2 linked regions of the Pigmentibacter sp. JX0631 genome follow. The protein of the gene in region 2 interacts with the protein of the main gene of each other region in a pairwise test. Links are inferred from orthologs where the notes say so. Each region holds a gene or a part of one and is shown on either strand. Other genes may lie near its edges. The genes, in order: QEJ31_RS11550 and QEJ31_RS05620.

What was found.
Region 1: the proteins of QEJ31_RS05620 (region 2) and QEJ31_RS11550 interact in binary tests that used the Escherichia coli proteins (3 or more experiments, as listed by UniProt). The link is inferred for Pigmentibacter sp. JX0631 from one-to-one orthologs.

The regions. Positions count from the first base shown.
Region 1 is NZ_CP123622.1:2,641,818-2,658,561, forward strand. What follows is about bases 6,740-9,584. They hold QEJ31_RS11550 (TrmH family RNA methyltransferase), read right to left. Parts: upstream 8,645-9,584; coding sequence 7,835-8,644; downstream 6,740-7,834. Other genes in these bases: QEJ31_RS11540 (aminotransferase class V-fold PLP-dependent enzyme), read right to left, coding at 6,740-6,860; QEJ31_RS11545 (tryptophan 2,3-dioxygenase family protein), read right to left, coding at 6,876-7,637; QEJ31_RS11555 (NAD(P)/FAD-dependent oxidoreductase), read left to right, coding at 8,964-9,584. Outside these bases: QEJ31_RS11510 (hypothetical protein), read right to left, coding at 1-148; QEJ31_RS11515 (1-acyl-sn-glycerol-3-phosphate acyltransferase), read right to left, coding at 162-1,538; QEJ31_RS11520 (prolyl oligopeptidase family serine peptidase), read left to right, coding at 1,635-2,324; GTPase HflX, read left to right, coding at 2,321-3,673; QEJ31_RS11530 (hypothetical protein), read left to right, coding at 3,667-3,999; murB (UDP-N-acetylmuramate dehydrogenase), read left to right, coding at 4,002-5,717; more of QEJ31_RS11540, read right to left, coding at 5,733-6,739; more of QEJ31_RS11555, read left to right, coding at 9,585-10,319; QEJ31_RS11560 (DUF2058 family protein), read left to right, coding at 10,638-11,162; QEJ31_RS11565 (thioredoxin domain-containing protein), read left to right, coding at 11,210-12,322; QEJ31_RS11570 (cytochrome c), read left to right, coding at 12,499-12,990; QEJ31_RS11575 (response regulator), read right to left, coding at 12,997-13,722; QEJ31_RS11580 (protein-glutamate O-methyltransferase CheR), read left to right, coding at 13,895-14,770; QEJ31_RS11585 (GNAT family N-acyltransferase), read right to left, coding at 14,775-16,157; QEJ31_RS11590 (phosphatidate cytidylyltransferase), read right to left, coding at 16,249-16,744.
Region 2 is NZ_CP123622.1:1,298,147-1,310,802, reverse strand. What follows is about bases 7,090-9,961. They hold QEJ31_RS05620 (UDP-N-acetylglucosamine--N-acetylmuramyl-(pentapeptide) pyrophosphoryl-undecaprenol N-acetylglucosamine transferase), read right to left. Parts: upstream 9,160-9,961; coding sequence 8,020-9,159; downstream 7,090-8,019. Other genes in these bases: QEJ31_RS05615 (homogentisate 1,2-dioxygenase), read right to left, coding at 9,185-9,961; tsaE (tRNA (adenosine(37)-N6)-threonylcarbamoyltransferase complex ATPase subunit type 1 TsaE), read right to left, coding at 7,471-8,013; QEJ31_RS05630 (ABC transporter substrate-binding protein), read right to left, coding at 7,090-7,380. Outside these bases: QEJ31_RS05675 (proline--tRNA ligase), read left to right, coding at 1-1,101; QEJ31_RS05670 (hypothetical protein), read left to right, coding at 1,276-1,698; QEJ31_RS05665 (nuclear transport factor 2 family protein), read right to left, coding at 1,768-2,130; QEJ31_RS05660 (hypothetical protein), read left to right, coding at 2,349-2,627; QEJ31_RS05655 (hypothetical protein), read right to left, coding at 2,719-3,126; QEJ31_RS05650 (hypothetical protein), read right to left, coding at 3,239-3,574; QEJ31_RS05645 (F-box protein), read right to left, coding at 3,661-4,521; QEJ31_RS05640 (F-box protein), read right to left, coding at 4,537-5,367; QEJ31_RS05635 (hypothetical protein), read left to right, coding at 5,804-6,298; more of QEJ31_RS05630, read right to left, coding at 6,289-7,089; more of QEJ31_RS05615, read right to left, coding at 9,962-10,360; QEJ31_RS05610 (hypothetical protein), read left to right, coding at 10,508-11,485; QEJ31_RS05605 (hypothetical protein), read left to right, coding at 11,485-12,288; QEJ31_RS05600 (hypothetical protein), read right to left, coding at 12,263-12,574. UniProt on the Escherichia coli protein: Cell wall formation. Catalyzes the transfer of a GlcNAc subunit on undecaprenyl-pyrophosphoryl-MurNAc-pentapeptide (lipid intermediate I) to form undecaprenyl-pyrophosphoryl-MurNAc-(pentapeptide)GlcNAc (lipid intermediate II).

The sequences.
Region 1 (16,744 bases), 1.3 Mb from region 2 along the record:
TTGGAATTAAAAATGAAAGTAAAGGGTAAAAAAAACGGACAAGATTGGCGATGGAGCGAGCTTGAATGATTCTTCGAGCATGTTCAGGAAAATTTCGTTTTAAGTACGATTCAAAATCTGAATCAAATATTTTTTTTGCAAATGGCATATCAGGAAAAACCCTATTTATTAAGAGATTTATTTTTTAAATTTTGTTCTTCAGAATCTTTTATTTTTTGCATAACTCCGTCTGAAATTTCTCTCCATTCTTTCATGAGTTCATACCAGCCTCTGGGAAAGAAAAAGCGAAGTTTAGCTAAGCGTAAAAAGCCTGGGAAAAAATTAATGCTTTCTTGGACTATCAAACTTAACGCAAGAAATGTTGGAGTTAAGATAAGGAAAGCAACCCATAATACGATTTTATTGATTTGAGGTAAATAGCCACCTGCAAAGTAAGTAAAAATAGAAGACATGAGAAATGCCCAAAGAGGAAAAAACCACATTCCATGCGCAATTTTCATTGTAGCCCGAACGTCTCGGTCTGATGTACTTTTTTTAGCAAGTCGTTCGCATATTTTGGCAGGAAGAACCCAAACTAATGTACCAAGTGTTTCTATTGGAAAAGAAACAAAAAGATAAAACCATCCATGACGAATCATTACCCAAAAGAAATTTCTCTTTTTATAATTGTTGTCTCCCCAAACAAGTTGTGCAGGTGAAACATTTACAGCTTGCATCATTCTGCGCATGGTTTGAATTTTTGCCATGATAATTTGGTCAGAATCAAAATTAGGACGGTTTTGTTCAACAAAAATTCTAAACTCTCTTGCAGAAGATGGGCTTCTTCCATATGCAAGTTCAAATAAAAAGCGCCAATTTCTTTTTTCATCCCAGCTGAAAAAACTAGCAAAACCCGACTCTAAGGATTCTCGCACCCCATCCATGATATCTTTCACAGAAAAATCACTAGAAGTGATTACGACGGGTTCACAAAAATGCAAATATAACTCACTACGAAACTCATCTTTTTCTGAATAATCTATAACTGCTGGTTGAACTACAACGGTAAAGTTTTCATCTTTGCATCTACTCATCGCTTGTAAAGCCATCCGGGCTAAACCTGTTTTTAACTGGAAAATAAAAGGTTCATCGTGACTGACCCCTTCAGGGAAAATAAGAATACTATCTCCCTCTAGTAAAGCATCTCCAACCTTTTGAAAGGCTTCATTATTTGCTTTTGCGCGCCAGTCGGCTTCAAAATTTCCTTGTTCCAACATTTCTTTTTGGGCTTGAATATCTTTTTTGATGTCTTGCAAACGAGTTACTGGAATAGCTCTCGTCAATTTCAAGAATTGGCGCATTACGGGAATGTCCCAAAGCGTATGTTTTGCAAGCGGTCTAATTTGTACAGGTGCAAGTCCTAACATAACAGCCGGATCAACTATTCCGCTAGAATGGTTTGAAGCCCATATTGAACTTCCACCTGTATAAGGTGTTCCTGATATACAAATTCTTTTGAAAAAAATTCTGCAAAGTATAAAAGCTAGAAATCGAATCATTATAAGATTTGCCTCTAGTGTTTTGCTGTGATCTAAAATTGAGTATATTGCCATACTGGACATTATTAAATGTCAAATTCACCCATTGGAGACAGAATGTCAATACAATCAAATTCAAATAATGCTAAAGGTAAGAAAACTATTCAAATAAATAGTCCTCTAAAAGTTGTATCGAACGTTAGAGGTGATGAGATTAAAAATATTATTATTTGTTTACATGGTTTTGGCGATAATGCTGCAAATTTTGCTTCTTTAGCAAATGAAATAAATATTCAAAATGTTCTTTGGCTTTTTCCACAAGGGCCAAAAAACTATCCTATGGGCTTTGATGGAGCACAATGGTTCCCACTTTTTAGTGATCCTACTGAAGAACGAAGAAATTCAGAAGAATTAGTTTTACAACTTCTCAATGAAGCCATTGAAGTTTGCAAGCTTGATTATTCAAAAGTTTTTCTTTTGGGATTTTCACAAGGAGCTGCTTTAGCAATTTATAGTGGTTTAAAATTAAAAGAAAAACTCGCTGGAATTTTGGCATTAAGTGGTTTTATTTTTCAAGCACATACGATTAAAAATGCTTATGCAGGAAAAGTAATAGATACACCTATGCTTGTTCTGCATGGAAATCAAGATCAAGTTATTTTTCCTGCAACATATTATGATATGTTGGATTCATTAAAAGATTTAGGTGTGAAACGGTTAAGAAATAAAATTTACAGTAATATGGGGCATACAATTTCTAGCGAAGAAATTAAAGATATAACCAAATTTATTGAGGAAAATCGTTGAATAAAACAAATATTGATATTGAAAAAACCATAGAGTTAGAAAAAGCAAGAATACAACTAGAAAATCGTGATATAGTTGGTATGAAAGCTTATCTAGTAAGTTTAGAACTACCTGAAGACAATCCTGTTGAAATTCAGGAAAGCTTACAAGAATTAGGAGCTTTAGTAAGAACGCTTGGTGACGAATGTCTCGGCGTTTCAGTTCAAAAGAAAAATAAACCTGTTCCAGCAACTTATATAGGCTTAGGAAAAGCAGAAGAAATTAAAAAATCTTGTCAATTGTTACAAATTGATTATGTTACCTTTGATCAAGAGCTTTCCCCAACACAAGTTAGAAATTTAGAAAATTTAATAAACAAACCAGTCTTAGATAGAACAAGTATTATTCTCCAGATTTTTAAAAAAAATGCGCGTTCAAAAGAATCAAGAACTCAAGTCGAAATAGCTCACTTAGAGTATATGGCTCCTCGGTTATCAAATGCTTGGATTGCATGGGAAAGACAAAGAGGAGGAGGTGGTGTTGGTGGAAGAGTAAAAGGTTCCGGTGAAACACAACTTGAAATTGATAGAAGACGCATGAAAGACAAAATCGCTTCTCTCAAAAAAGATTTGGAAAAAATCCAAAAAGAAAGAGAAACGCAAAGAAAAAATAGATTAGATGAATGGAATGTAGTTTTAGTTGGATATACTAATGCTGGAAAAACCACATTAATGAATGCTTTAACTGAGAGTCATTTGTCTGCTAAAGATTCTTTATTTGAAACTCTTGATTCAAGTGTAAGAAAAATTCGCGGCACAAATAACATGAATATTCTGATAACCGATACAGTTGGTTTTATCAGAAATTTACCTCATGGATTAGTAGCAAGTTTTCGTAGTACTTTAGAAGAAGCTTGTAAAGCTGATCTTATTTTGCATATTGTAGATATTTCCAATAAATCTTATAAAGAGCATATTAAAGTAACTGACGAAGTACTACGTCAGGTAGGAGCATCTGACGTTCCAAAAATAATAATTTTTAATAAAATTGATGCTATTAAAGGTGAGCCACAATTGGCTAGAATACTAATGCGTAGTTATCCAAAAAGTATATGCATATCTAGCCAAAAAGAAGAAGATATAAAAAAATTTAGAGAAACTATTGTACAGTTTCTTGCACTAAATATGGTAGAAAAAGTTTTTAATGTGCATTATGAAGATTCTAAAATGTTGTCATTAATTTATTCTCATACTCGAGTATTAGAAGCAAAATGGACTCAAGATGAAGGAATATTTAAAGTAAGAATGTCAAAGAGTATTTATCAAAGATATTTTGTGATTAATAAAGCTGAGGAAAATTTGGAATGGTAGAGAAAAAAGAGGATAATAAAATACCTGATAATATAAAAAATAAAATAATGGAATTAAAGATTATCGAAACTCAATTGGGGCATTTACCGCCTGAAAATTGGAATGTAGGTGATTTATACGCAAAATATGATAATAATAATTATCAACAAAGTTTAACGCAATTAGAAAAACAAACAGAGTTATTATTTTTGGAAATATGTGAATCTTTAGACAAATTAAATTATTCATATCCTTCTATAGCAAAAGAAATTAATGCAATTATTAATTATGTTGGTGGTCCGAAATATTGTAATGAAGAAGAAGTAAAACAAGTTCTTGGAAAGTAAAAATGCAAAAAAAAATTCCGGATTATTTTGTTGAAAATCAAAATATAAAAGAAAAAACCTATTATAAAATGGGTGGTATAGCTCGTTACTTTTCAACTCCTTCAAATTTATTTGAAATTCAGCAAACTATTTTGTGGTGCCATTCTCAGCAGTTACCTTGTTCGATTTTAGGTTCTGGTAGTAATTCTGTTTATTCAGATGAAAATTTTTCAGGAGTTATTCTTTCTCTTGAAAATTTAAATCATTGGTTTTGGGAAACTGATGAATATTTATTTGTTGAAGCAGGTGTTACAAATACTGAAATTGCAGAAATATGTATGGTTGCAAATAGAGCTGGTGCTTCGTGGATGTTTAGAATGCCAGGGCAAGTTGGTGCATCTGTTAGAATGAATGCTCGTTGTTACGGGGGCGAGATATCTCAAATTGTCAAAAATGTATTAACTATAGATCATTATGGATATATAAAAACTTATACTTCAGAAGAAATATTTCAGGGATATAAATTAACAACACTTATGCACAAACCAGAAATTGTCGTTGGAGTGAGATTATTTTTTCCAAATAAATTAGCTGCTGAAAAACTGTTAAAACATATGCTTATTTGTGAAGAAGATAGGCACAAGAAAAAACATTTCTTTTTACCTAGTTGTGGCTCCACATTTAAAAATAATTATTCAGTAGGCAAGCCAAGTGGACAAATATTTGATGAATTAGGGTTAAAAGGTTTAAAAGTAGGTGCTGCGGAAGTTAGTCAATTTCATGCAAATTTTGTTTGGAATATGGGTTCTGCAAAAACTAAAGACATGCTTAACTTAACAGCTATTATGCGAAGTAAAGCGAAAAAAGAGTTAAATGCAGAATTGGAGTTAGAAGTACAACCCGTAGGTTTATTTCCCAAAGAAATGTATCAAAAATGTGGGATGGAAAATTTAGGTCCAAGTTATGAAAATGAACATGGAAAAAAATGGGTAGGTCTTTTTTATTATCCAAATTCTTTTGTTACTAAGCTCTTCTATTCTAATAATGAATTTCCAAAAATTCTTTATGAGGGCCCCTTTTTCGAGTATTTTCAAACTCCATTTAATGGTCGTCCTGATGTATTTGTAAGTCTATGTCAATTAATAAGTCTTGAAGATGCAAAGAAAAATCCTGCGAAACCTTTTCTTCAATGGAAAACTTTTACAACAGACAATCCAAATAAAATATTTTCTATTCCAGTTGCTGAAAAGTATGGAAAAAAGAACCAAAAATTTATAGATGAGCTTTGGAATTTTAGTGTAAGTGAAATATTTTTTGCGCATCCTGATAAACCAAAAACTTGTTATCTAGAATTTGAAGTAACTCCAAATGGTGAATGGATTGCTTTTGAATTTGATGGAGTTAGGCAAAGATCAACTCAAAATTTGCAACCAAATCTTAAATTATGGGACTCTTTAACAATTAATAATATGAGTATTCATTTCCATAATGATAAAGATTTAAGATACGTATTTGGCATGAATTTTACTTTTAATAATTTAAAAAATGTTATTAGTGAGCAGCAAAATTTTATTTCTTTCCAATGTGCTTTAAGCCTGGGTTATGGCAAATATTACTTATCACCAGCTTGGAAACATGTAGAGTATTCTCAATTAAAAAATAAGAAAAGAAAAAAAGATGAAATTTTAAAAGCCGATTTTCATCAACCAAGTAATTTTTGGAAACTTAAGTTATTTTAATTATTTATTGAAAAATTAAAATTCAAAATTTTCAACAATTTCTTTAAATTTATATATTTCATCCCATGTGTTGTAAATATGGGGTGAAAATCTAATTCCATAATTAGGTTTGCTATCTACAAAGACTTTTTCCTGCTTTAAATAATTTAAAAACTGTTCATCATTTTTAGTAGAAAAAACGAAAGTACCTCCTCTTTCATCATGCTGAAGCGGAGAAAGTACTTTGATTTTTGGTTTTTCTTGCATATAGCTATGAAGATAAGAAATATATTCCTGATTTTTTTTATAAATATTTTCAAATCCAATATTATTTAACAATTTAATACTTTCAATTGCAAGCATTAAAGGTAAAATACATGGAGTACCATCCATAAATTGACTTGAATTTGAACTTTTTTTTAATTCATCAATATTTTCAGCAAAAATATTTTCCATCCCAAACCAACCAAATGCATTTGAATTAATTTTACCAAATACACTGCTGTTTGCCCAGATAAATCCAGTTCCAGTTCCACCACAAAGCCACTTTAAACATGATCCAATGGCAAAATCGAAATTAGAATTTTCTAAATTAATTGGAATTACCCCAATTGATTGGGCGAGATCTAATATGGATATAACATTAAATTTTCTACACTTATTAGCAATATCGACGATAGGCTGTTTGAATGAGTTACCATAAGTTACATGAGAAACTAAAAGAAATAGTGTTTTATCATCAATTTCATTTAACCATTGTTCGGTTTGAATTCTTCCATTTTTACTTTTAATCAATATAAATTCATAAAAATCTTTTGGGAGAAAATTAAAAATAAATTGCATTGATGGAAATTCTAAGTCACTTAAGATAATTTTTTTCCGCTTATTATTTTTTGGTATTGCATGAATAATTTTTAAGAGTGCTGAAGAATTGTTTATTTGATAACAAAAATTTTTTGATTTACTAAAAGTTATTTCTGCTAAAATTTTATGGAAATTTTCGAGATAAGGGAGCCATTCTTCCCAAGAATTTCCACCTTTATTTTTCCATGAATGGAAATAAAGCTCTTTAGCAATTTCTTGATTTTTGTTTAAACAGCCCATTGAGTGATTAAGGAAGTAAAGACCGTTTGGTTTTAGAAACTGATTGATTAATAAAGACATTGGAAAACCTAATTTTTAAATAACTTTTTGTGAACTTAAACTATCTCGAACCACTCCATACTGATGCCCCCATTCTGAAGTCATTTTTGAACGAATTTCCCATAACTCTGGAAAAAGGGAGCGTGCAATTCTATTAGTGAGATTTGTAACAACATTACCTTTCATTGAATGCGCTTGTAGCCCAATACTTCTACCAATTAATTTCATATGGGAATAAAGAAATTTGTTGTAAAGATCATCCAATTCAAGGAAACATTCACAAATTAAATAAACATCATTATGGACATATTCTGTATGATATATTTTCTCAAAGTCTAAAATATCATGAATGCCAAAAAGTTCCTTAAATGAAAGCCAAAGAGTTGTAGAAATTTTTAAAAATGATTTAAATCCTGGCGAATCTTGGCCACTCCCGTTACCTAATTTTAATCTAATATCTTGATATTCTCTTGGAGACATAGAATGAAGAATTTCAATTGTTTTTAAAAGGCACTCTTGTGCTTTATGTGCACGTTTAAAATTGCTAATAATTCTTTGATAATTTTTTTCTAATAAATATTTATTGATTTCAAGGAGAGAAAAATTTAAGGATTTAAAAAATAGTTCTTCTGCTTGATGTACTAGTTGAAAATGAATTTCATCTGCATTACAAAGCTCATTATAATTTGTTTGTAGAGAAAGTAAGTCTTTTGTTTTTAAATATATTTCGTAGTCACTTTTTCCATTTCCATTCATTAATTCTGATAATTCATCAATCGTTAGTCTATTACTTAACATAACAAATCCTTTAATTTTAAAATTGAATAATATTTAGATATTGAAATATTTAACTAAACAAACTTAGAACTACAAGATGTAAGATATCAGTTTTTTGACAAAAGAAAAGTTTTATTTTTATTTTTTTGTTTTATTATCATTGAATTAAAGTTACCAAAATAATTGGCAACATAATAATGCTACTCTTATTTATATAATTATTCTTTATGAATTCGCCAATATTCAGCAAGAATGACACTTGATGCGCATGCGATATTTAGACTTTCTACATTACCTGAACTTGGAATTTGGATAATTTTATCACCATTATTTAAGAGGGGTTCTGTTATACCAGAATTTTCTGATCCAAAAACAAATACCAATTTTTTAGGAAGTTTCTCTTTAAATATATTCGTACCTTTATGACTAGAAGTTAACATAATTTTATATTCAGATGCTTTAAATTTCTCCAAAGCTTTATTAAAATTATCTGTAGTAATTATTTTGATAAACTCAGCACCACCTTCTGATGTACGATAAGCTGCACCCGATAATGCTGCATCTGCATGTGATACTAGTATAGCATTTGCTCCAAAATTTGCACAAACACGCATAACTGCTCCTAAGTTATGTGGATTTTGGACATTTTCGAGTGCAACAATACAATTTGTATTTTTAACTAGATTTTCATTTTTAAGAAATTCTTCATAGCTTAAAGAAGGAGTACGGCGAATTAAAAAACAAACTCCTTCATGATGATTTGATTCAGAAACCTTCAGCATTTCTTCTTCGGTTAAAATACGATAAGCTAATTTTTTCTCAGCACAATATTTTAAAACTTTATTCATTTCTTTTAGCATATTTTCGGTAATATAAACACGAATAAGGTCCTGAGGGCGTTTGCTAAATAACATTTTACAAGAATGGAGACCACATATCTTCATTTCTAAATTTTTTCTTGGTTTTGGGATTCTTCTGTGCTCACCATGTTGTTTTATTTTTTCTTGTTCTTTTTCTCTTTTTTTCAAGTGAATCTCCATTATTTTATACTCAATTTAATAGTTATTTCTAATAATCTATTAAGGTTATTAAATTGTGCTTGATTCTTAGAAGGCATGAATCAATTCCAACTGTCCTAAAGGGTATATTTCTTCTTTTAGGTATTTGTAAAGGCATTTTTAAATTATAGAAAGTACAAAAATAATAGCATATTAGTTGAGAAATTGAAAAAATAGTTGTAATATATTTTTTGTGTACAAAAAACAATATTTCTTTTCTAATAATTTAAAATTTCTTTTTAATTACTATATTTATTTCGCAAGTATTTAAATATTAATGAGGATTTATATGAAAACTCGAGTTGCTATTATTGGGGCTGGTCCATCAGGGTGTGCTCAAATGCGAGCTTTTGCAGCTATAGAGCAAAAGAGCATTCCTATTCCTGAAATTGTTTGTTTTGAAAAGCAAGATAATTGGGGAGGCCTTTGGAATTACACTTGGGAAACTGGTGTGGATAGATTTGGGGAACCTGTGCACGGCAGTATGTATCGTTATCTCTGGTCTAATGGGCCTAAAGAATGTCTAGAATTTGCAGATTACTCTTTTGAAGAACACTTTGGTAAACAAATTCCTTCTTACCCACCAAGAGAGGTTCTGTTTGATTATATTCAAGGACGTGTAGAAAAAGCAGGGGTTAAAAAATGGATAAAATTTCAATGTCCCGTAAAAAGCGTCGTATTTCATAACGAAACAAATAAATTTCATTTAAAATACCGGAATTTAAAAAAAGATAATGAGTATATTGAAGAATTTGATTATGTAGTTGTAGCTTCAGGACATTATTCCTTTCCAAATTATCCAACTTTTCCTGGCATGAATAAGTTCAACGGAAGAATATTGCATGCGCATGATTTTCGCGATGCCTTAGAATTTAAAGATAAAGATATTTTAATAGTAGGTAGTAGTTATTCAGCAGAAGATATAGGATCTCAATGTTACAAATACGGAGCAAAAAGTATTACTTCTTGTTACAGAACAAAGCCTATGGGCTTTAACTTTCCAAATAATTGGGAAGAAAAACCTATGCTAGATAAAGTAGAATTAAATATTGCATATTTTAAAGATGGAACAACAAAAAAAATAGATGCTATTATTTTATGTACAGGTTATAAGCACCATTTTCCCTTTATGGCAGAAAATTTACAGTTAAAAACTAAAAATAGATTATGGCCAAATCATTTGTATAAAGGAATATTTTGGTTTGAAAATCCAAAATTAATATATTTAGGTATGCAAGATCAGTATTACACTTTTAATATGTTTGATGCCCAAGCATGGTTAGCTCGTAACTTTATTCTAGGGAAGTTTTCGTTACCTTCATTGCAAGAACAACAAATAGAAAATAATATTTGGATAGATAGAGAAGAAAAATTAGAAACTGCTCATGACGGTGTATTATTTCAAGGAGATTATGTAAAGGAATTAATATCTTTAACTGATTACCCAAAATTAGATATAGATAAGGTAAATGCTAATTTTTTTCTTTGGAAAAAACATAAACATGAAAATATCATAACTTTTCGAGATCAAATCTATTGTTCAGCTCTAACTGGTAATTTTTCTACTTATCATCATACGAGTTGGTTAGAGACGAAAGATGATTCTTTAGAATCATTTCTCTCAATTGAGAAGGGGAAAGTTTAGTTCGATACCTCTCTAAAGATATGAAAATTAAAAATTTGAAAGAAATCATGTTAGTATCTTTGCGAAAAAGAAACTAGATTTCTAATTTTTGTATTATCTATCAATTAAGTATAAATAGTGCTCTATAAAATGGCATACCTTTGAAGTTATTTATTTTTAAGAATAAGTCATTTGTTCTCCCTCGAGTTATCCACTTTCAATGTGGATAACTTCTAAAAAATGCCTCATTTTTGATACATTTCTATTTTCCAGAGCTGAAGATAAATTGACAATTCATAAAAGTCGGGAGAAGGATGAAAGGGTAAGGGAGGAATAAAGATGAGCTTAAGGGATCAACTTTTAAAAGCAGGATTGGTTTCCAAAAAACAAGCACAAAAAGCAGAAGCCTCAAACCGCAAACAAGAACATGATTCAAAGAAAAATAAACAACTTGCGGATGCTATTGATGCCGAAAAAAAAGCAGAACTCGATAAAATTGAAGAAGAAAAAAATAAACAGAAAGAAATTGATAAAGAATTAAACAAACAACGCGATTTGCTGATTCAGCAAAGAGAGTTAATATACAGGGCTAGACAAATTTTAAATAGCAATTGTCTTAATTCTCCAAATGCTACAGAACCTTATTATTTCGCAGAAAAAAATAAAGTCCGTAAGGTTCTAGTGACCTCTTGGCAGAGAGAAATGCTGGCGCGTGGGAAATTAGGAATTGGGCGACCAATGGATGAAGTTGATGAGTTTTATATAGTGCCACTTTCTGCGGCAAAAATTATTAAAGAAATTTCTCCACTAAGATTAATTACATTACATTCGGAACTTGATGATTCTGAAGAAATTGAATTATAGTTGAGAATTTTGAAAGCTTCCGTTCCTTTCATTTATGGAGAAAAATAATGCAAGATAACAAATCTAGTAACATTAAAATAATTGGTTTTTTTATAGGGGGTATTATTTTAGGAGCATTAGCTACTACAGGTGTGATGCTTGCCCAAAAAGCCAAAAAAGCAGTTGATATATCTGCAAATCTAGGAAAACCATTTGTCGTTGTAGATGGTAAAACTTGGGATACAGGTATGCTACCTGGTGATTCAGGAATGGATTACTTTACTCTGCAAAACAATATCTATAATGCAGAAAAAAACTTTGCTTCTCAAATTGCACTTAGAATAGCTTTGGCAAATGATGCAGGAAAACCTGTTTCTTCTACAGAACTTCCTAAATTAGAAGAATTATTGAATATTCCGCCAGTTTCTGAGCAAGATGCGAAGCAATATTATGAAAAAATAATTGCCCAAATGGGTGCCGGGGTTTTTGGGGGGCAATCTTTCGAGAAAATAAAAGCGCAGCTTCAGATGCAAATGTCTCAACAAAAAGCTTCAGAAATTGTTCTGCGCAAAATACAAGAACTAGAAGTGGGCGGGAGAATCAAAGTATTATTAAATCCACCGACATCTCCTTCGGTCAAATTAAATTTAGAAGGTTATCCTTCCAGGGGAAATAAAAACGCCAGTTTAGTATTTGTTGAAGTGGCTGATTATCTTTGTGCACATTGCCGTGAAACAGAGCCTATCATAGAAAAAATTTCCAAAGAATTTGCTGATAAAGTTAAATTTGTCCATATTTCTTACCCTCTTGCAGCACAAGGTTTGAGTGGTGCTTTAACCAAAGGTGCGTTTTGTGCTACTAAACAAGGTGAAAAATCTTTCTGGGATTATCATACTAACGCTTTTCAAGTGCCTTTTTCAAAAGCAAATCCAACTGGTAATGATCCAACAAAACAATTTCTCGATGAAGCTATCAATGTGGCAAAACAATCCAATCTTGATCTAAAAGCATTTACGGAATGTCTAAATTCTAATGAACCAAATGAATATATCCAAAAAGTTCAAAATGAATTTAATAGTTCAACTGGCTTTAAAGGAACACCAACTTTTTATTTAAATGGAAAAATTCTAGAAGCTAATCCACAACAATTAGAAGCTAGTATCAAAGCTGCAATAAAATAATTTATTGAAAGAAAATGCGAAGACTAAACTTTTGGTAATCATTTTCTTTTGGTTGCTTTTAGTATAATATTTTTTTAAGTGTAAATTTTTATCTTATTCCATGTTAAATTTCTTTTTAGACTGTCGAGTAAGATGCCAATAAATTTTTAAGGTTTCAATTTTCATTGGAGGAAAAAATGAAAGCCCCAACAAAGGTACTACTGGTCTCTTTTCTGGTAACGTTACTCGTAGTGTTTATAGTTGTTTATAGGTATGATTTAATTAAAATGAATAAATCAACAGACAAACCAAGTGAAACGGCTGCAAACTCAACAACTAGTATGCTTGAAACCGAATCGGCTATTGCCGCACCAGCAAAAGGAAGCGGAGCAAGTGCTGAACAACTTGCAAATGGGAAAAAATTCTATGAATCTGCGACTTGTGCTCTTTGCCATGGAGCAACTGGAAAAGCAGATACTCCTTCAGGACAGGCGATGAAAGCAACTAATTTAGCTGAAGGTAAATTTAAAAATAATAAAGCTAATCTTCCTCCAGTAAAATATATTATGGAAGTTATAGAAAAAGGTGTACCAGGAACTGGAATGGCAAGCTTTAAAGCGCAGGTTCCAAATGAAAAAGACAGAAAAGATTTGGCTGAATACGTAAATTCTTTATCTGCTAAAAAGTAACAGAAATTATTCTATTTTTTTTGTTCTTTCCGGAACATATGCTATTGATTTGCAACTCTCAATTAATTTTATTGCATAGTCTAAACAATCTGGAGTAAAATACTTAAATTCAATACCAGCACAATAGTTTTCTCCATCTTGAACATTTCCGTTCCAAAGTACTTCACCATTTCCAGTCACTTTAGTTCCATCTGGAAATTGAATTTCAAACTCAACAAATTCCGCAGCTTCAAGTAACTTTGTTCCTGTATACATTAAAGCTCCGCCCCTGCCTAAAATAAATTCATTAGCATTATTGGCAGACACTTGGAGGCGTGTTGATGTTGGTTGTACTGGTTTTTTTAAATATTTTGTTTTTAAGTCAGTGCAAAGCCATTCTAAATTTTCAATTAAGCTAGGTAAATCAAATGGTTTTGAAACTAGACCTTCAGCTCCATGGGCATGAATTTCTTCTCTGGTAAAATCAGAAAAAGCAGTTATAAATAAAAATTTTGGTTTTAGTAAATTTAATTTTTTTGTTTCATCTAATAAATCAATACCATTGCCACCTGGCATTCTAATATCACTAATAATAAGATCTATTTTTTCATTTTTAACAATTTTTATTCCTTCTTTTCCATTCCCAGCTTCTAATGTTTTTGCTTCTAGTGTTTGAAGTTCAGAGACAAGCATTTCTCTTAGATCAGGCTCATCGTCCACTACAAGGATAAGATGTTCCTTTAAGCAGCTCATAATTTACTCCAAAAAAATAGTATTTTATATATGTTACATTCTATTCTATGAGATGACAGATTTATTTGTGTTAGGATTTCGACATGGTATTATTCTAGTTATTATTTGTACCGAAAAGACAACGTGATTGCTTTATAATATTCTTTGTAGAGAATGCTATCGAGGGAAAAAAATGCCTAAAGCACCTCAACAAAATAATCTAACTTTTGATGAATTAATTTCAGATGAAGCTGGGTTTAATAGTTTATCAAAAATTCTTTTAGATAGAACTGGGATTTTTATGGATCCTAGCGAAAAAAACTTTTCATTAATGTCAAATAGACTCCATAAAGTTCTAAAAAAATATAATTGTTCATCATATAAAGAATTAATTAATCTGATAGAAATTGGAAGTAATGAAGTAACTAATGAGTTTTTGGAAGTTCTAACCACAAATACGACCCATTTTTTTAGGGAAAAGGAACATTTTCAATTTTTAAAACAAAATCTTCCGAAAATTGAAGAAAATTTATTGAAAGAAAAACGGAAGGAAATAAAAGTTTGGTGTGCTGCATCAAGCAGTGGAGAAGAACCATATACAATTTTAATGATACTTAATGAATATTTTAGTAAAACAAAGAACATTAGTATAAAAATTCAAGCTTCAGATTTAAACACGCAAGTTTTAGAAAAAGCAAAATTAGGAATTTATAAAAAAGAAATTAGTGAGCATGTATCCGCAGATCTTATATTAAAATATTTTGAAGAATCAAACAATATTCCAAGTGATTGTTATCAGATTAAAGAAAACTATAGAAATATGATTGAATTTTTTAAATTTAATTTAAAAAGCGAAGTTTATAAGTTTCCTTATAAATTTGATTTAATATTTTGTCGAAATGTTTTGATATATTTTCCTCAAAAAGTTGTAGAAGATACGGTAGAAAAATTATCATCATGTCTAACAAAAGATGGTTATCTTTTTATCGGTCATTCAGAAGCTATGATAGGAAATAAACATAAATTAAAATCAGTAATTCCTGCAATATATAAAAGGAACAACAACTAAAATATTATTCTTTTGTTGTTATTCCTAAATAATTCGCAACTCTTGAGTATATTTTGTTCCAAATAAATTTTTCGATGACAATTTCTCCAGATAAAATTCCTTTAGCATCTAAGAATAAAATTGATTCTTTGCTTTTTATCGTTGAATATTTCGATTTCCAAGGTACATCTAGAACTTGAAAACCCACTTTTGTATAAAGTGGAATTAAAGGTTCTGGAGAACTTGTTACAATATGAGTATGACCTGACTCTATTACTATCCTAACAACTTGTCTTATCATATTGATAAAAACATCACTTTCTCTATATTCTTTGTCCCAAGCAAAGCGAGATATTTCTACAAATTTTTTTGTTAATAACCAATCAGGAATATTCTCACAGAATTCGTATAATTCAGTTTTTTCTTGATTTTGATTATTAAAAATAATTCTCAAACAAGCAATAGGTTTTTTTCCAACTTTACAAATTAATTGCCTAGAATATTCATCAAATTTATCTTTAAAAGGATGATCACTTTCAGTATTTTCGTTTTCTACTACGCTATCTGAAATAATTTTTGGTATTTCTTCAAATAGTCCAATTTTTCTTAATTCATATATTTTTTCTAAATCAAATTTATCCATTGCATAGTAATGTGATAAACTATTTTCAATAATATCTACTGGTAAATTATTTTCTCGTAATTCTTTGGGTGTGACTTCAACTCCGCAAAATAAAATATATTCAACAAATACTTGGAGGAATTTTGTATTTTTATTTTCAAAAATTACATGCACATAGTATTTGTCTTTTTCATTCGGCTTTGTGGAGTTAATTACTTGGGCAATTTTTGTATTGACAATAAATTCATCTAACGCCGGAATGCTTACTTTTAATTGTAAATCTAAGTTTGGTAACAGGGTTTTATTTCTTGCAGAAGTAATTAAAATCATTCCATTTGAGTGCAAGCTTTTTACTTTAAAGATTATTTTTTCTTGAAAAAAAAATGCGTCACCACACCAACAGTGAGGAGTAAAAATATCTGGTATTTCGTAATATTTTATATTTGCAACTTCAGGGTTCAAAATATATTCATTTATAATTTCAATTCCATAGCGTAAATATTTAATATCATCAATTACTTTTGAGATGACATATATAACACGGCCCTTACATGTAAAGGTCTTTTTTTCTCTGGTATTATAATATAATTTAATTGTGTCACCTTTTTTTGGGTAACTAGCAAGTTTTTGATCGGCAATGTATATATTACAGCCCCAAGGAGAAATATCCGTTATTTCTCCTTGTATTGAACGAACTTCATCCAAATCTTTAATATAAACTTTTATTCCTTCTCCCAAATAAACACATCTTCGAGCGTCTCTTCGGTTTTCAACTTCTTCACTCATAGAAACTTCCAATATAAGCATTAAGCTAAGCTATAGATGTTTCGGAAAAAGCCGGGAGTATAAAATGAAAAAGTAACTGGGAGGTGTCAAATCAATGATAGAGGGAGAAAAAAAGAAATGCGACAGGTATACCTAAAATTAAAGAATCGATGCGATCAAGAAAGCCGCCATGACCTGGTAATAAATTACCACTGTCCTTAAACCCTCCAGCCCTTTTAAATGCGCTTTCTAAAAGATCTCCTATTTGTCCTGCAATACCCATACAAATACCCATTAAAATGGCATACCAAGCAGGAAAGGGAAGTTGAAAGAAGTAATTCAACAGAAATGCGGTCAATCCACTAAAAATAAGACCACCAATTGAACCTTCTACACTTTTTTTCGGAGAAACTTTTGGAATGAGTTTATGCTTGCCAAAACGAGTTCCAATAAAGTACGCACCAGTATCACCCATTAAAATAGTTGCTAAACAGAAATATAATTGAGCACTTCGATAAGGTCCGTCAAAATCTATTAAACTTAGTTTAGTTAAACAAGCTGCTGGGAGTGCTAAGTAGATAAACCCAGCAATAACATTCAGAAGTTTG
Region 2 (12,656 bases):
GATAAACTAATAACTTGTCCGCATTGTAAGTACAGTGCAAACGAAGAAATATCTACTTCACCATTTGTCATTCGTTCTGAAGCTGAAAAAAGTATTGAAAAAGTTCATACACCCAATGCAAAAACAATTGAATTATTAATAAAACAATTAAATTGTTCAGCTGAGCAAACAGCAAAAGCTGTTATGTTTCAAACTTTAAAAGGTATTCCTGTAATTACTTTTGTCCGGGGTGATTTAGAAGTCATTGATAAAAAAGTGCGGACTTTAGTTCAATCTGAGGTTGTTCCTGCAACACCAGAAGCTATTGCAAAGGCTGGAGCTGTTGCCGGTAGTACAGGACTTGTTGGGTTAAATCTTCAGTCTTGTTACGTTGTAATAGATCATACAGTTGCAAAGGGAAATAATTTTGCAACAGGTGCAAATGAAAAAGATTTTCACTTTGTTAACTTTAATGTCCAACGCGATTTTCTTGATAAATTAACTGATTCAGAAAAGAAAAAGGTTATTATTGGGGATATTGCAGCAGCCCGTGAAGGCGATCCTTGTCCAGAATGCGGGAAAGAACTAAAAGAAACACGCGGAATAGAAATTGGAAATATTTTTCATCTTGGCACAAAGTATTCCAAAGATATGGAATGTACTTATCTTGATCATCAGGGGAAAAAGCAATACCCAATTATGGGTTGTTACGGTATAGGTATTACACGTTTACTTCCTGCTATAATTGAAGAAAGTCACGATGACAGAGGTCCTATTTTGCCATTACCTATTGCGCCTTTTGAAGTTCATTTTTGTGTTTTAAATAAAAAGGAACAGGCTGTCCAAGAAAAATCTGAAGAACTTTATAAGAAAATGTTAGCTGGAAAATTAGATGTATTAATTGACGATCGCGATGAAAAACCTGGGTCGCAATTTGCAGATGCAGATCTATTTGGCATTCCATTTCGTGTTATTCTTTCTCCAAAAACATTGGCAGAAGGCTGTGTAGAATTAAAATATCGGGACAATAGAATGGAAGCACGTAAAATTAAAACCGATGAAATAGTAAAAGTTTTAATGGATGAAATTAAAACTGAATATGCAAAGTATAATTCTGTTTAATTTGTTAAATAGAATTATACTTGTTTATAATATAATCTTTTATAATGAAATTCTAAATTTCAATTAAATTCTAAACTTCATTATTAACTATTTTAAGTAATGCTAAATAAATGACATTTTTATATTTCATGTTTTAAATTAAAATAAAATCTCAATTTAATAAAAGGAGATTTTATGAGAGCTTTAAGTTTGAAGACTCTTTCTGTAATTTGTGCAATGAGTTTTATATCTGATTTAGTTGCAAAAGATAGGCTTTTACCTGGCGAATATATTCAAAGGGGGGATCAGTTAACTTCTTCCAATGGTTGTTTTCGATTAGCTATGCAACATGATGGTAATTTGGTAATTTATAAAAACATAAATAATCAAGCAATATGGTCATCTAGAACTGATAATACAGCAACATATATTGCTTTTATGCAAAGAGACGGAAATTTTGTAACTTATACTTACAATGGAACTCCTACTTGGAATTCGCAAACGCAAAATCACGAAGGAGCTTGGGTTGTAATGCAGGGTGACGGTAATTTAGTGGTATATGCATGGAATTCTTTAAGATCATTATGGGCAAGTAATACTGTTACAAATTGCTATTAATTACATTTAGTCAAATTATAAAATTGTATTTAGCAGTTTAAATTTATTCAATGTGGTATTATTACAGTATTAACAGTGATAAACTCTAGAAAATATAATGACATCATTTTTTATTTCAAGAACTTCGCACACCATTAATATTTCTTCATTCTCGACATGCCGAATATATTCCATAAATACGGTATCATTATCAGCAATAATTTTTTTGGGCTCATATTTTAAAGTGGGCAGTCTTTCAAATGCATCTTTCCACCACTCACTTAATGCATTTTTTCCTTTTATAAGTCCATTTGTTTCAGGCATCCTGATTTTTAATTTTGGGCTATAATGTTCAGCATTTTCTGCGTAAAGTGAAAGAAGATTCTCTAGATTATGTTGATTAAAAGCTGCAAACCATTTGAGCGCAATATTTTTATTTTTTTCAGAGCTCATGTTTTTACTCTTCCCCTAGTAATTAAGTTACTTTTGATATTATTAATAAAAGATATTTTAGTAAAGGAAAAATTAAGTTTGGTATATTTATATTACTAAATGTTAGAATTTTATTTAGTAAATGATGTTTCTTAAATTCAAAATCATTGCTTTTTTTAGCACATTAATATAATAATAGCCTGTTTTAGGTTTTTTTATTAAATCTTTGGAGGTGGTTCATGAGTATAATGCCAGAAGATATTTTACCTAATGATATAAATGAATTAGAAATTGATGGGATTAAAGCAAGAAAAGGAACTGTTGCTGCGGTATTAGCAAATGCAAAAATTCTTACTTCGGCTACAGCAACTGAGAATGCAAAGATAAGTGCAAAAGAAACTATTAAAAAATTAGCACCAACGTTGATCGCATTAGAGCTACATGAACATTTAATTTGGAAAAACCCAGAAATTCAACAGATTATTGATGAAATATTGGAAACTAACAATAAATTATAATTTTTATACAATTGATGTAATTTTGTAAGAACACACTAAGGAGCCCATAGATTAATTTTACCATCTAATTGTGGTTAGTATTAAATGCACCTTATCCGCAAGAAGCGTCGTAACTTCCTGTATACCATAAAGGTTTAAATGCATCGCTATAAATTACTAAGTTCCCATCATTTTGCAATCTCAAAAAGCCAAAAGCCCCAGAAGTATTAGTTTGCCAATTAATTGGAGCACCGGTTGAGTTTAAAAGTTTTAAATTACTACCATAATCTATATAGAGCTGTGTTGCAAAAGTATTGTAAGTATTTGAACTCCAAATTACTTTTCCTGATCTATTTGTAATTACTAAATTCCCTTGATCTCTAAATCCTAATGTAAAGCAAAGATTTGGTGATTGAAGAACTCTGCCTGCAACAAGAGTTTCTCCTGGTTCTAAAATTGATTTAGCTGAAGCAACAAAAGGTAATGAAATTATCAAAGAAAACAGCACTTTTTTTAGCATATATTATTCTTCCTTTTTTAGTTTATTCCTAGAAATAATTGTATGAAAAAAAAAGTTAGAACTCAACTTTTTAAATAAAATAATTCTGACTAAGGTAAAATTTATAAGTATGTTACTTTGTGTTGCAACTGCTATCTTGGCACTTTTCAAAACATTTACAGCCCAATATAAATGTGACGTAATTATTTATAAAGTATGTTCCATCTCGCAAAAATTCATGACTTTTTAAAATGCTCAAGTCACTTTTTGCAAGTGCATTGTTGTAATCCTTTATTATATACAATTTTCCATCTTTAAGAAAATTAACAACCTCTTTAGGCGTTAATGAATTATATTTAGGCTTTCCTAAGCATCCTTGATAACACTTGTAACAAAGATTTTCTTTCATTCTTTTCGCAAAAACTGGAAAAATATAAATTGATAAAAAAATAACGATAATTTTCTTCAAAATCTGTTCCTTTTCTTTTTGTTTTCGGAACTGTAAAGTAAAAAATTACCATTTTTTATTAGGAAAAATTTTGCTATTTCAATATTTTAATTACTAAAATAGTATTTTTCTTCTATTCCATTTCTTAAAATCACGAAAATAGGATTAATTGGAGATACGCCTAATGATTTTTTTATGTTTACAATATTTAAAAGTATTTCTTCACGTGAGAAAAAATAAGATTTTTCAAAATAGTAATTATCAATGTCATTTACAATAATAGTATCAAGCTGTAACAATTGCACACTAATTGTAGATGCTAAATCTAATGAATGAATGCTACTCATTACTCTACTGGAGTTTTTTAGAAGATCAAATTGGACTGTTTTTATGTTGTTGTATGTTTTAAACATTGAAAAGTTAACAATTAACCAATCTATAGTTGAAACGGTACCTATGTAATATAGTTTATCTGGATAAGCCTTAAATTCTGAATACTCAACACGACTTTGAAAATTATAGATAAATTTTTCAATTACCAAATGTTCAATATTTGGAAATTTAATTGAAATTTTCTGTAACAAGTCATTAAAAATTTCAGAATTATTCCAATACCAGTTTAAATTTTCAAATTTACTGTCGCTAACTTTTAGAACAAGTTTTTTAACTTGGCTATTTTGATTTGCTAATGAAAAATCTAATATTTTTAGCCATTTTTTTAACTCAGCAATATTTCCCTTTATTGTTAATTCATCTTTGCTATTTAGATATGTTAAATATGTTTCTACTTGAGTTTTTAAAGCCTTACTTGTACTTTTTAAGTTTATGATTGATTGTGGATCAAGATTTTTAGTTATCTCAGAAACAAGTTCTTGCGGGAGGTTGCTTAAAAAATCTTTCTCATTTTCGGCGTATGAATTTGTGACTAGAAAAGATAAAATAATTGAAAGAATATATAATAATCGCACTGTACTAAATCCTTTTTAATTTTTGTTGTATTTTTTTACTTCACCATTTAGAATAACAAACAAAGATTTGCTCTTAAAATTATCATTATTTATAAAATAATTTTTAACACTTTCTTCTGTGTAAAAATGTCTATCTTTTGTATAAGATTCGTTTTTATCATCAATTTGAATAATTTTAATATTTGGTATGTATTTAATCATGTAATGCGATATGTAATCAATATCGCTATAATGATAGCCAGCATTTTTATTGCGGTTGAGGGTCATATTAACTTTATAAATATTTTCATTATTTTTGATTGCAAAAAATTGCTTAAAGAAACTAGATAATCTTTCAAAACTTCCAACCAAGTAAATTTCATTTCCTTTTATTTCAATAGAGATGGATTCAAAAATATTATTATTGGTAGAATCATGAAATATCATAGTAAATTTATTTAAATTAGGAAATGTATCAAGTGCCAATAGTAAAAGTCCAAAAGCTCTATTGTCATAAAATCTTAAGTCATCATAGGAATCAAAATAATCGATAATTAAATTATTTGTATTAGTTAATTTTTCATTCAAATTGTTGTTAAGTAACATTAAATATTCAGAAATTTCATTTTTTGTCCCATTTATTTTAATTGTACTTAGTTTTTTTGTGTAGTTAATATATTCACTTATACTTTCATTTAAAGAAGTACTTGTTTTTGATAAATTAATTAAAGAACTTGCATCTAAGTTTGAGTAAATATTTTCTTTCAAAGTTTGCGGAATGTTGTCTAAATTTTCGTTACTTTTCATCGCAAATGCATGATTTAAGTAAATTAAAAGTGGAAATATAATTGCAAAAATATGTTTCATTGAAAATCCTTTTGTATCAAAAGTTACTTCATTAAAAAAGTAAACAGTATTTTTATTTTTTTATTAAGTCAAATAATTTATGAATAAGTTTATAAAATTTATAATTAATTAATGTTCTTAATTGAATTTGTTTCGTTAATTTTGTATTAGTTCCGCTTTATAAATATAATTTTAATTAACAAAAAAGATACATATTTTATTGTGAAAACATCATATTGATAAAAAATTATTGACTTAGTGTATTCAAATATGAAAAATCCTTTTTTTATGCAAATAGAGAAACTGAAAATCTTTAGAAGTAGACAAAAGGATAAAAAAAAGGTAAATAATTTAAAAATGTTCTGCAAAGTATTCAAATCAAAATAATTTTTATAAGTTGTAATCTTTGGAAAAAAAATAGAGCATAAAAAATTAATTTTATTTCAATGGAGGAGTTATGAACTTTTTTAAAAAATTATTAATACTCACTATCTTTCTTCAATGTCATTATTCATTAGCTGAAACTGTTAATGTTTATTGCTCCAACATCAGCCACAATTGGAAATGGTTAAAAAATGGGAATAAAAAAGTAACTGTTGATGGTAGTTGGAAAGAAATGGTTTTTTTTCCTGCTGTTTTTATTGAATTTTTCGACCTCAAAGGAGGTATCAATAAAATTGAAGAATTAACACACGAATGTATCAAACAATATGGTGATGCATACTATATCGTGCAACCTGCGAATAATTTTATGTCTGAATGGCATACTTTTGGAAGTAATGGATATCTGTTAAATGGTTTATTTATAATTCAATCACATAATGTAAGTTATGGCTATTCATTATATATGTTTAATACTGAGTTGCTGCAAAATACTTATTCAAAATACTTATCGTACGAAGAAATTGCAGAGAAAATTCAAAAATTAAGAATAGATCAATCTTACTTATAGTCTTTCAATATTTCTTTGGGGTTAAATTTATATTCTTTTAAATTTTTGTTATAGAATTTTGTATATTTCTTAAAATTAATTTTATTCCAATTGCTTTTATCTAAATATTTAAAATATTCATCTACCTCTTTTTTTCCAATAGGTGAGAAAAAATTTATCTTCATTTCGTAATTAGAACTATTAATATCGATTCCCTTAAGATAGTCGAAGATAACTGCAATTGCACATGCTCCATTAATAAAGTGTCCACCTAGTGAAGTAGATATTGTTCCCTTTTTTATTTCTTCTAAAGATTCTTTTGACCAATTTAATCCGCCGATATAAATATTTTTACCTGGTAGCTTTTGATGGTTATAGACTGCTTTTAATGCTCCTAATGCAATTGGATCATTAGCAGCCCAAATAAAATCAATATCTTTGTATCTATCAAACATGTGATTTGTTTTTTGATAAGCTATATCCCTATCCCATTCAGCTGCTATTATCTGGAGAAGTTGAATACTCTTGTTTTCATTTAAAAATTTATATAAACCTTTTTCTCTTTCGAGAGATGTTTTTGTTTCTTTATCTCCATTGATTGCAATTAATTTAAACATTTTTTTTGATTTTAAATTTTCTGGAATATTTTTATACATTTCATTCATAATTTGGTATCCGGCAGGAACGTTGTCTGCAACAACAGTTCCAATCCAATTTTTATATATACTTCTTGGATATTTTATAACTTTTTTTTGATCATCTGTTAAATCTACATGTACTAGAAATGTTTTAATATTATTATTATTCAATATTTTAAGCATTTGTGGTGCCGAGTTTTTTTCATTCACTATTAAAACAAAGTCAGGTTTATTTGTTTCGCTGGCAATTTTATAGACAAGATCTATCATGTTTTCTCTATCACGTTCGGCATATAAAACTTCATAGTCAAATCCAAGTTCTACTGCAGCAGCTCTGGTAAATTCTGCTGCTGTTACCCAAAAATCTTCATTCGATTTACCTGGGACTAAAAATGTGATTTTTATTGCAGAAGCTGTATAAATGAAAAATATACTTACTATAAATGCAAATAATTTGATTTTCATATTACTTCCTTTAATTAAGGAACTTAATATATTGTAAATTATTTTTTTAGATTAAGAAAATTAAATATTTGACACATGTAAAGAATGAAATTAAAGATTTATTTTTTTTATGCAATACAGTCTAGAATTATTTTGCTCACCTAATTCAATAGATATTTCAAAAATTCTTTTAGGACGTTGGCAGCCTGTTATCTTAAAAAAAGAATTATATTCTTCAATTTCAATATTATAAGGCCACTCAAAGATACAAAATGAATTTTTTAACGAAAATTCATTTTCTAGTCCAAGAAAAAATAATTCATTTCCATTTTTAATTCGATATAAGTCAAGATGCACTATTTTTTCTATATTATTTCTTGAATTGCTTAATTGAAATATATTTAGAATTGAAAAAGTGGGACTAGAGCCTTTCTCACTTGAATACCAATTTTCCAACAAATTTTTAACAAAAGTAGTTTTACCTGAGCCTAGATCTCCATCAAGAAAAAGCCAATCTCCTGCTTGGAAAAAAAGACTAATTTCTTTTGTAATTAAATCTAAATTTTCTAAATTTACAGAAAATTCAACTGAATCAGCATCTTTTTGCTCGGTAATAAAAAATTTTTGTAAATCATTTGTAAACTTTAGAGTCATTATTTTTTAAATATCTCCATATTTTATCATAGTTTCCCAGATAATTTGTCCCGTTTTTAAAGCAGAGTCTTTAGCTGGTGAAGTTTCTAAAGCAACTTTTCGTTCTTCCAAAGAGTTAAAAGTAGAATCTATTAATTGAATGGCGGAGTCATTTTGAAAGGTATTTTCGTCAATTGATTGAGCCCATCCTTTATTCATAAATATTCTTGCATTTATAATTTGATCGCCACGGCTTGCATGTAGACCTAAAGGAATTAGAATCATAGGAACTTTTGCTGCAGCTAATTCAAAAATACTACTCGCTCCTGCTCTACAAATTGCCAAATCAGCAGCACTATAAGCATATTTCATTCCGTCTGTAAGAAACTCGAGCTGGCGATAATATTCAAGCCCAGGTAGTTCTTGTCTGTTACCTTTACCAACAATATGAATAATACTATAGTTCTTGTGTAGCTCGGGAATAATTGTGTACATTTTTTGATTCAGACTTTGTGCACCTAAACTACCACCAAAAATTAAAATGGTTTTTCGGTTGTTAGGTAATGAGAAAAATTTAAGACCTTCTTCTTTTGTAGCAGAAAATAAAGATTCGCGTATAGGTAAACCTATTTCTAATACTTTATTTTGAAAAAAAGGATGAAATTTTTTAATAGTTTCTGGAAATGAAACAAGCGCTTTATTGCAAAATGGGACTGTTAATTTAGTAGCTAATGCAGGTGTAGCATCGCTTTCGTGAATAATAATAGGAATTCCTCTTAACCACGCCGCCCATACTACGGGAGCTGAAACAAATCCTCCTTTAGAAAAAACAATAGATGCTTTGACTTTTCCAAGAAAGAAAAAAGCTTGGAGAATACCAAGAAGAATTAAAAAAGGATCTGAAAAATTTTTAAGACTAAAATATCTTCTTAATTTGCCAGTTGAAATAGAGAAATAATGCCAATTGGGTTTATTCGTAGTAACTAAATCTTTTTCCATGCCTGTTTGGGAGCCGACATAATAAACATTTATTTTTTTTTCGTTGGAAGCTTTATATAAGGGAGAGTTTTCTGCTTCAAATAATGCAAAATGTGGCCAAACATGTCCAGCTGTACCACCGCCAGTTAAAACTATATTATAAGTTTTATCAGATTCTTTGTGAGCCATTCTTTAAGCCATTTCTATTTAATAATTATAGATGATTAGGACTATCCCAGGTAAAATGATACTTTTTATCTTCAAGTATCCCTGCAGCTTCAGTTACAAATAAAGGTTCAAATGTGTCAACCATTATTGCAAGTTCTTGAGTATATTTTGCGCCAATGCTTTGTTCATAACGCTCTGGGTGAGGACCATGGGGAATCCCAGATGGATGGAAACTAATAGAATAGTTAGATATTCCTTTTCTGCTGGTAAAATCGCCGCTGACATAAAAAATAACTTCATCACAATCTAAGCTGGAATGTGGCCACGGACAAGGGATTGCTTTAGGGTGATAATCAAGCATTCTTGGAACAAAATTCATGACATAGAACTTATTAGCGCTAAAAACTGAGTGTACTGTGGGTGGTAAATGGACTGAGCTAGTTTTAGGTTGATAGTTATAAACCGAGAACGAGAAAGGCCAATACCATCCGTCCCATCCAACAACTTTATAGGGAAAATCTGTGTATTCATGTCTGGTTAGTGTATTATCTTTTTTAATTATAAATGAAAAATTTTCATTATCTTTTATTGATAAAAGTCTATTTGGAGCATGAAAATCCCGATGATTGTATGGGGAATCTAGTTTTATTTGTCCGTTGGGTAATTTAAATTCTGCTGGAATGCCAAATTTATTTTTACCTTCAATAATGAGCATATTTGTTTTCATAGCGGGTAAAAATCGGAAAGGAATGGCTTTGGGTATAAACAGATAGTCCCCTTTCTTATAATCTAATTCACCCATTATGGTTTGTAAAATTCCTTCTCCTTCGGAAATAAAATATAATTCATCAGCATCTGCATTTGAAAAAAAATGCTCATCATTTTTCGTTAAATTTGTAATACCTACAGAACAGCTATCATTTATTAGTAATGTTGCTCTTGCTTCTAATAAATTTCCTTCTTTTTTTAGAAGTGGAGTTTGAAAATGTCTTCTTTTTAATTCTGTTGAGTTTAATTTGTTGCAATTTGGAAAAAAAGGATTATCTGTTTTATAAATTTCAGTTTTAACTTCATGTGTAGGAGCTCTTTTCTGATATAATATAGAATAATGATCGCTAAATCCTTCACGAGTAATTACATGTTCAATGAGCATATTACCGTCAAGTTCACAGATAGTATGTTGTTTTGCTGAAACAAAACCAAGCTTTCTATAATCAATCATTGGTTCACTCCTTTTTAAGGTGACAAATTAATTCAAGATAATTTATAACATCTTATAGGAATATGGGGCAAGCTTTTGTTTGCCTTTTGGAAACACTTAATATACCTTTGTACTGTTTTGAGTCATAATTTTAGAAAGTTGGCTTTTATGAAAAAAAAATTGCTAATTATTGCTGATAAATTGGAAAAAGTAAATTTAAAATCAGATTCTAGTCTTGCTTTAGCAGAAGCGGCAATCGCTAAAAATTGGGAAGTTTTTTGGTGTGAAGATAAAAATATACATTTTTTAAATGAAGAAATTTATTTAAATCAATTCAATGAAATAAAAGAAATAAATATAAATAATATTAATTATGAGCAAGTAAAAAAGAATTTAGTTTCTTTTTCATCTTTTGACTATTGTTTTATTAGGAAAGATCCTCCTTTTAATGAAGGCTATAAAGATCTTTGTTGGATTTTAGCGACGCAAACTAAAGTTAAAATTTTAAATCCAGCTGAAGTTCTGCTTGCGTATCACGAAAAAGCTTTGCATTGGAAAGCTTTGAGTTCAGGAGTTATTAACAAAAATAATGTTATTCCAACATGTTTATCAGAAAATATTTCTATTATTGAAAAATATTTGAAAGAAAATATAAATTTATTTGATGATGGAATTATTTGCAAACCATGGTTAGGACATGGAGGTGAGGATGTTCAATTGTTTACTAATATGAATGATCTTATTGCATTCTTAGACAAACAATCCATTCATAATCATTTAAAGCAAAAATATCTTGTTCAACCTTATTTAAAAGAAATTCATACGGAAGGTGATAGAAGGGTTTTAATTGCTGACGGTGTAATCATCGGCGATTTTGTAAGAATTCCAGAGCACGGTAAAATTGCGTCTAATCTTGCCCAAGGCGGTACAGCGCATATCAGAGAGATGTCAAAAGAACAGATAAAATTATGTGAATCAGTTGGTCTCTTTTTAAAAAGTATGAATATAGTTTTTGCTGGTTTAGATTTGATAGGAAATAAAATTGGAGAAATTAATATCACTTCGCCAACTGGATTAAGAACAGTTGAAAATTTAACAGGGGAAAAAATAAATAAGATAGCTTTTGAATTAATGGTGAAAAATTAATGAATAAATTAAATACAAGTATAATAGTTACATTAATTATATTGCTAACCTCTTGTGTTACAATGAAAAAAAAACATGAGCTTGTTCCTGTTTTAAATGATGATCAAGTATTAAAAATTTCGCAAATAATTCAAAATCGTTGTTTTGTTGGTAAAAATCCACAATTTTTGGCAGATTTTAGTACTGAAAGTCTCCGTCTTCCACCTATTGAAATCGAAGGGATATGGGAAAAAAACTTTTCTTTACTAAAATCCAGTGTAATAGGACCATTAGGCACTGAATTTTTTTCATTTCAATTAGATGGAACAGATATTTCATATTCAGCGGATAAAAATATATCTATATCGAATGATTACTTCGAACAATTTTCATTACTTTTTTCTAAACTTGGTGCCAATGGAATTAGAAGTTTTATGTGTGGAGAATATGCATTCAAAACTCAAAAAAGTAATGATGGTTTATATATTGTAAAAGAAAAAGTTAGGAAAGAATACAGTGAAAATATTCAAACTAATATTGATAAAGAAGTAAACAATTTTGAGCAAAACAAATATTTTTCTATTTCAAATATTGATGTTTCAGGCAAAGATATAGAAGTACAAAGTTATGTTTCAGTAACAGCCAAAGATAATGGTTATGCAGTTGCAATTGATAGTAAATTTTACTATGGATTTTTTGCTCATGATACACAAATTGAGGTGAAATGGGTTGGTTATGTTGCTCAAAATATTTTGAAACCAACATCTGTAGTTTTTAGATCAAAAAATCAAACATTTTCTATTTATTTTTCTGAGTTTCAATAACTGTTTTTTTATTTGTTAATATTTCTATTGATTTTTCTTTTTGTTTATCAAGTTTATTTTCTTTTTCAGTTTCTTTTTTCTTATTATTAAAATTTTCTAACATTGTTTCTAAAGTACTAAATGCTATGTCAAATTCTTTATCAGAAAGAGAATAAACTTTTGTAATTAATTTTTGGAAGTTAAAAAATTTTTTTTGGGCAATTCCTGCACTCTCTGCTCTTGCAGCTTGATCATTCATATGCCTTTCTAAATCAGTTTCATTTATTACACTTTTTTTGTCTGTCATAAAAACTCCGAAAGTTTATAGGGCTTATTTCGGTTGGAGTTCATAAAAATGAAATTTGGTCATATCTTTGGCTAGGAATGAA